Regions from separate parts of the Paenibacillus sp. FSL M7-1455 genome, predicted to be linked through region 2. Evidence: riboswitches for the same ligand, from Rfam matches in the RefSeq annotation. Region 2 holds a riboswitch; the other holds the start of a gene.
What was found. A riboswitch is a leader RNA that binds a small molecule or an ion and turns the genes downstream of it on or off. The one in region 2 is predicted to bind FMN.
Positions count from the first base shown of each region.

Region 1: linked by a shared signal. The riboswitch ahead of NYE48_RS21835 (DMT family transporter) and the one ahead of ribD (bifunctional diaminohydroxyphosphoribosylaminopyrimidine deaminase/5-amino-6-(5-phosphoribosylamino)uracil reductase RibD) in region 2 are both predicted to bind FMN.

Region 1 covers NZ_JBBORO010000001.1:4,738,998-4,742,481, reverse strand. Annotated here, with positions in the region: gene NYE48_RS21845 (DUF6359 domain-containing protein) at 1-702, shown strand, start outside; gene NYE48_RS21840 (S-layer homology domain-containing protein) at 790-1,818, shown strand; FMN riboswitch at 1,987-2,150, shown strand; partial or broken gene NYE48_RS21835 (DMT family transporter) at 2,286-3,242, shown strand.
Region 2 covers NZ_JBBORO010000001.1:3,835,446-3,838,929, forward strand. Annotated here, with positions in the region: gene ribE (riboflavin synthase) at 1-295, opposite strand, end outside; gene ribD (bifunctional diaminohydroxyphosphoribosylaminopyrimidine deaminase/5-amino-6-(5-phosphoribosylamino)uracil reductase RibD) at 312-1,442, opposite strand; FMN riboswitch at 1,799-1,982, opposite strand; gene NYE48_RS17655 (hypothetical protein) at 1,990-2,169, shown strand; gene NYE48_RS17660 (peptidylprolyl isomerase) at 2,237-2,674, opposite strand; gene lysA (diaminopimelate decarboxylase) at 2,939-3,484, opposite strand, start outside.

The DNA.
Region 1 (3,484 bases), 900 kb from region 2:
GGCGCAGCCGTTCAGATCCAAGTGGCAACGGCTGACCGCAGCGCGCTTCATGCAGCCATCCAGGATGCGCAAAAACTTGCGGACCAAGCCGTAACGGGCACCGAACCGGGGCAATATCCGCCTGCGGCCAAGTCCGACCTGCTTGCGGCCATTCAAGCGGCGACCGCGGTTTACAACGATGCATCCGCTACCCAAACGCAAATCAATGCGGCATTGGCCGCTTTGACGAGCGCCGTCAATGCTTTCAAAAACGCTGTCATTCCGGTGCCGTCCGTTCCTGTGGACAAGTCCGCCTTAAACGCGGCCATCGCTTCGGCTCAGAACGTATACGACCGCGCCGCCGCAGGCGAAAAGATCGGACAGTATCCGGCTTCGTCCAAGTCGGCGCTTCTAACCGCGATCCAGTCCGCCGTTTCGGTGAAAAACAGCTCCGGGGTTTCCCAGGCACAGGTTGACGCAGCGACAACGGCGCTCGGCAATGCCGTGGCGGTCTTCAAAACGAAGCTGATCACGCTGGTGCCGGGAACGGGCAACATTACGGTGCAGGACCTGTCGATCATGGCCAAATATTTCGGCATCACATCGGCCGACGGCAACTGGAGCCGCGTGGCCTCCGCCGATCTTTTCAATGAAGGGGAAATCACGATCCGCGCGCTGGCCGGCGTCGCCCAAATGATTATCGGCGATTGGTACGGCAAATAAACCAACGAAGGATGAATCCAACACCCATCGCAGGAGGCGGCCGTATGCCGTTTTCTGCGATTGGCATGTTCGAAAGGATGAAGCCCATTGCTGAAAAAGTTAGCCTCTATTCTCGGACTCGTGCTCGTATTCGGGTGGTTTGCCGCACAAACGCAGGCGTCGGCGGATGACGCCGCCACCCCCTTCGTCTCTCTGCAATCAACGTCCAGCGGGAATCAGATTACGGTCGTCGTGACGGGGGAACATCTTAAAGATCTGTACGCTTACGATTTCACGCTGAAATACGATGCGCAGAAGCTTTCCTATCAAAGCGCATCAGCAGGCCCGAACGGTTTTTCCGTCGATCCGATCGTCCGCAACGGGACGGTCCGGATCGCGCATACCAAGGTAGGCAAAACGGCCGGCGACAACGGCACCGTTCAATTGGCCGCCGTTGATTTCGCGAGGCTGCAGAAGGGAAGCGCCGCCGTTTCGCTGCATGACGTCAAACTGGTGGACTCCAGGCTGAATGCTGCCGCAAGCCAGGTCGTTGCCGCGTCCATTTCGATCAAGGAAGGAAGCGTCCCCGCACCGGCTGCCCTGAAAGATATCGGCGGGCACTGGGCCAAGGACGCCATCGAGCAGGCCGTGCAGCAAGGCTGGGTGACGGGTTACGCGAACGGGACGTTCCAACCGGGCAAGGAAGTGACGCGGATCGAATGGGCCGCCATGCTGATCCGGGCCCTGGGGGCGGACGACGCTGCCCGCCAGCCTGTCCAATTTAAGGATGCGAAGAACATTCCGGCATGGGGACTGCCTTTCGTGGAAGAGGCGGTAGTCCGGGGGATTATGAACGGTTACGCCGATGGATCGTTCGGGCCGGCGAGGAAGATGACGCGGGCGGAAATGGCAGCTATGGCCGTCCGTTCGCTGCCTTCGAGCGAAGCGCCGGCGGGCGGCGGCAATCCTGCTTTTGCCGACGGCGCGCAAATCCCCGCCTGGGCCAAGCCTTACGCCGAGACGGCGGCACAGCGGGGCATCATGAGCGGGCGAAGCGGCGGCTTATTTGCGCCGAACGCCCATGCGACCCGCGCCGAGGCGGTGGTCGTCATTTCGGCATTGCTGCAGCAGAAATAATGCTATTGAAAATATCGATAGCATGGAAAAAATTCTTTATCGAAAGAAGCTTCCGCTAAATCGAAGATATGTGCTATACTTATGTAAGTAACCATTCGGGTTGCTTTTTCATACGATGACGCAGTATCATGGTATGAACGAACTTAAACCAATACTAAAAATATGAATATGGATCTTCGGGGTAAGGTGAAATTCCTGACCGGCGGTGAACGTCCTTGAACGCCAAAGCGACGTCAAGCCCGCGACTCCTGCTTTTCAAGCGATTGAAAGGCAGCGACTGACCTGGTGGGATTCCAGGGCCGACGGTAAAGTCCGGATGGGAGAAGATCAATAGAGCAGGTTTGCCGGAATTGTTTTTTCGTAACATTTCCGCAGGCTTATTTGATCAGCCCCCGTTTTGTCGATTTCGGTCGATATACGGGGGTTTTCCAATGTTGACTCCGTATTCAGGCAAGGGGATTAGGAATATGGAAAACGTAAGCAACAAGTATAAGCTGAATCCCGCCATGCGCAAGCAGGCGGTCCGTCCGAAAACCGGCTTTTGGCTGGTCGTGCTCGGGGCGGCATTGTGGGGAGCGGATCCGCTCTTCCGGATCATTTTGCTGCGCGAGCAGATCACGCCGACGCAGATCGTTTTGCTCGAACATATCATCATCGCGCTGTTCGTGGGGCCGATGCTTTGGAAGCACCGCTCCGAATTAAAAGGGCTCAAGCTGCGCCATATCGGCGCGCTGCTGTTCCTGTCCTGGGGCGGCTCGGCAATCGCGACCATTTTGTTTACGCTGGGGCTGACCCACGGCAATTTGAACGCGGTATTGCTGCTGTAGAAGCTGCAGCCGATTTTCGCCATCCTTATGGCGCGTGTGCTGCTGAAGGAAAAGCTGCCGAAGAAGTTCGGCTGGCTGATGATCATGGCGCTGGCAGGCACGTATCTGCTCACCTTCGGGTTTACGTTCCCATTCGGCCATGTCAACGACTTCGTCAAAGTAGGAAGCCTGCTTTCCCTCGGCGCGGCGGCTTTGTGGGGCGGCTCGACCGTTATGGGACGTTTGATGGTCGGCAAAATGGAGTACGAAACCGTCACTTCGCTTCGTTTCATTTTGGCGCTGCCGCTCCTGATCGCCATTACGATCAATCAAGGGGATCCTTGGCACGTCCCTACCGGCGCAGGCACGATTACGGCCGTATCGATCAACCTGCTTGGCCAAGCGCTGCTGCCCGGCTTGTTCAGCCTCATGGTGTATTATAAGGGCCTGACAACGACCAAAGCGTCGGTGGCGACCCTCGCGGAGCTGAGCTTCCCGATGGTGGGTGTACTCATCAACTGGATCGCGTTCCAGGAGGTCGTGAAATTCCACCAAATTTGCGGGTTTGTCCTGATCTGGGCCGTCCTGTTCATCATATCGCGCCGAAGCGAGGCGTAATCTATTTACAATGTTCTCCTGAAGATAAATACAGGCTGCTCTGCGGTAAAGATATTCTTTACTGCAAAGCAGCCTTTTTGCGATCCATCTTCGGCAATAAAGGATGTTTGGAAAACGTTTGAATAATCTACCGATTCCCCGTTCCTTTTTATGATTGTTTAACAATTTTATAAGTAAGGAAGCGTAACTCTCAATATGACTAGACTGATTAAGACGGCTAAAAACACTATACTGGGTGTAAT
Region 2 (3,484 bases):
GAACCAGATGGCCGCCGAATCGTCCGCCTGCTTTCATCGCCCGCTCGAGATTGATGCGGCTTCCCGGCTTCAGCAGCCCCAGATTGGAATGGCGGTACGTCTGGGGCGTGACGTCGACGGAAAAAACGCCGCCGCCGATTTTCGTGGCGGTCAGGCAGACTCCGTTCACCGCGATGCTGTCGCCGATCCGGATGTCGTCCATGATGGCGGAAGCCTTGATCGTTAAAACCATGGCCTCCCCTTGCCTTGCAATGCCATCCAAAATCCCGATTTCTTCAACCAAACCGGTAAACATGACGTCTCCCTCCTCCTTATTGTTTTTCCCCATTCGAGCTGGCGGGCCACGCCGGTTTTCCCGAAACGAGAATGTTGTCCCCGACCTGCTCGACCTGAAGTTCATTTAACGTAATCGCATCGGCCATGCGGCGGATGCCTTCAAAATCGAAATTATGCGGGGCATGCTTGCCGCCGACGATTTTCGGAGCGATATACATTACGATTCGGTCCGCCAGGCGCGCCTGCAGCAGCTCCCCGTTCAGCGTCCCGCCGCCTTCGACCAGGATGGAGCCGATTTCCCGGCGGCCAAGCTCCTCCAAAGCGGTTCTCAGATCCACGCGAGGCCCCGCGCCGCAGGCGACGACCTCCGCCCCGAGTTCCTCCAGCATCCTGCGCCGTTCTGCCGGCGCCTGCTCCGTCGTCAACACGACGATGGGCGAGGTGCCATCCTTGAACATTTTGGCTTCGGCCGGCATGCGAAGCCCGGAGTCGACGACGATCCGTACCGGCTGCAAGCCTTCCGCGCGTTCATGCCGCGTCGTCAGGCTGGGATCGTCGGCCAGAACCGTTCCGATCCCGACCATGATCGCCTGATGCCGATGGCGAAGGGCATGCGCCTGAAGCCGGGCTTCCGCGTTTGATATCCACTTGCTGTCGCCCGTGTCGGCGGCGATTTTCCCGTCCAACGTGCTTGCCGTCTTGATCGTCACGTAAGGCAGCTTTGTCGTGATATACTTCGCGAACTTTTCGTTCAGGCGAAGCGCCCGTTCCCGCAGCACGCCGACATCGACTTCGATTCCGTGACGGCGGAGCCGTTCGATCCCGGAGCCCGCGACGACGGGATTCGGATCTTCGCAAGCGACGACGACCCGCTTCACCTTGGCTTTGATCAACAGGTCGCTGCATGGCGGGGTTTTGCCGTGATGGCTGCAGGGCTCCAGCGTGACGTACACCGTGCTGCCTTCGGCCTGATCGCCGGCCATTCGGACGGCATGCACTTCCGCATGCGCGGTTCCTCGCTGCAGATGCGTCCCGAGTCCGACAAGCGCGCCGCCTTTGACGATCACGCAGCCCACGACCGGATTGATTCCCGTCTGCCCCTGCGCGCGTTCGGCCATATCCAGCGCCAGGGACATGTAAAATTCGTCGTTCACGGGGAGTTCCATCGCGCAAGTCCCCTCCTTTCCGTTCTTTTGCCTGATCAACCAGGCAACAAAAAAGCCCTCCGGATACCATCCGGGGGCTTGTCGAGAGTAAGCTAAAGACACGCGAATAAAGCTTCGCCCAATCATCATCATAGGCGTACCCGCAACCGGGAACGGCAAAACAAAGCGAGCCTGAGTCACTTGCTTCATCCGAGACGCGACGCGAAAACGGGACCTCCTTGAAGATCGAATCCGGAGTCATCAAAAAACCCGTTTTCCGATATTCCAAGAACGAACGTCCTGAAAACACGTAAAAAAGACACGTCTATGCCGCAGCTTTATTGGTGCAAACGCATAAGCATATGTACCATGCGCTTTCGCTCCTTCTCCCATCCAGACTATACTGTCGGTCCCGGATTTGCACCGGGTCCACCGTACGCGGGCGCTAAAGGCCACGCGGCCGGGTCACGGACTAAGATGCACCAGTTTCATGGCCGTACGCCATAAACGAAATGCATCATCACCGCCGGTAGGGAATTTCACCCTGCCCCGAAGGAATAAACCAATCATGCGTATGAAATTGTTGGAAAGCCTGCTGAAAAAGATCAAGCCGCTTTCTAAAAGAAATGTTACCACCACTTCGGCCAAATTGCAACCTTTGCCCCGCGAAGCCGGTCCTATGGCTCGCAAACGCCTGCAACGAAAGGCTTTCGGACTTCATCAAACGAAAAAAAGCCGACGCCGGTAAGTACCGGCGCCGGCTGTGCCGTTCGCTGACGGTCAAGCCAAAACGTTCCGAAGAGGCGATGCCCTTCTTATTGTTCGTCCCAAACTTTGACTTCTTTCATTTTGTCGCCCGGTCTGATCGCGTCGACAAGCTCCATGCCTTTCGTCACTTTGCCGAAAACGGTATGCACGCCGTCCAGGTGATGCTGCGGCTCGTACACGATAAAAAATTGGCTGCCGCCCGTGTTGCGTCCGGCATGCGCCATGGACAACACGCCTCTCTCGTGCTTCGTCGTGTTCGTTGCGGTTTCGCAATCGATGGTGTAACCCGGGCCGCCGGTGCCGTTTCCGATCGGGCAGCCGCCTTGCGCCACGAAACCAGGAATCACGCGGTGGAACGTCAGGCCGTTATAAAAGCCGGAATTCGCCAGCTTTTCAAAGTTTGCCACCGTGTTCGGCGCTTCTTGCGGCAAAAATTCTATTTCAACTACTCCGCCTTTTTCAAGTTCAATCGTACCTTTTTTCATCGGTATTCACTTCCTCCGGATATTTTCGTTTATTGGATGCTGCTTCATTCGCCAATGGACAAACACCGGTACAAGCATGTCCGCCGTTTGGACTCACTACCTGATTGTATCTTACATGCAGACCCTTTTGCAATGATTTCGGGAAACGAAAAAGACCATTTCCGCATTCCCCAATACAGAAATGATCTTTTCCGTGTTTTGTTCTTCACCAATTCTTGCTTTTTAACGACGGCTGTTCCCGATCTCTCGGACCGCTGTAAATCCTTACTTCAGGACAGCCTGCTTGCTGATCCGCTCCGGGATGACGTCGTTGCCGACGATATCCTGCAGCGTTTCGCGGCGGACGACCAGATCGCTTTCGCCCTCGCGGACGAATACGACCGCCGGACGGCGAATGCGGTTATAGTTGCTGGCCATGGAATAGTTGTACGCTCCCGTGCAGGAAACAGCCAGCAGGTCTCCGCTGTTTACTTTGGGCAGGTCCAGGTCCCAGATCAGCATGTCGCCGCTTTCGCAGCATTTTCCGGCAATGGAAACCGTCTCTTCGACCGGATCGTTCGCGCGGTTGGCGAGCAGCGCTTCATATTTGGATTCGTACAAAGCGGGACGCGGATTGTCCGTCATGCCGCCGTCTACGGCCACATATTTGCGGACGCCCGGAATGTCCTTGCTCGTTCCGACCGTGTAAAGCGTCGTGCCGGCGTCGCCGACGATGCTCCGGCCCGGCTCCACCCAAATTTCGGGAAGCTCGGAAGACCATCCGGAAAAATGGGTTTTAACCGCATCGGTGATCGCTTTTACGTATTGCGA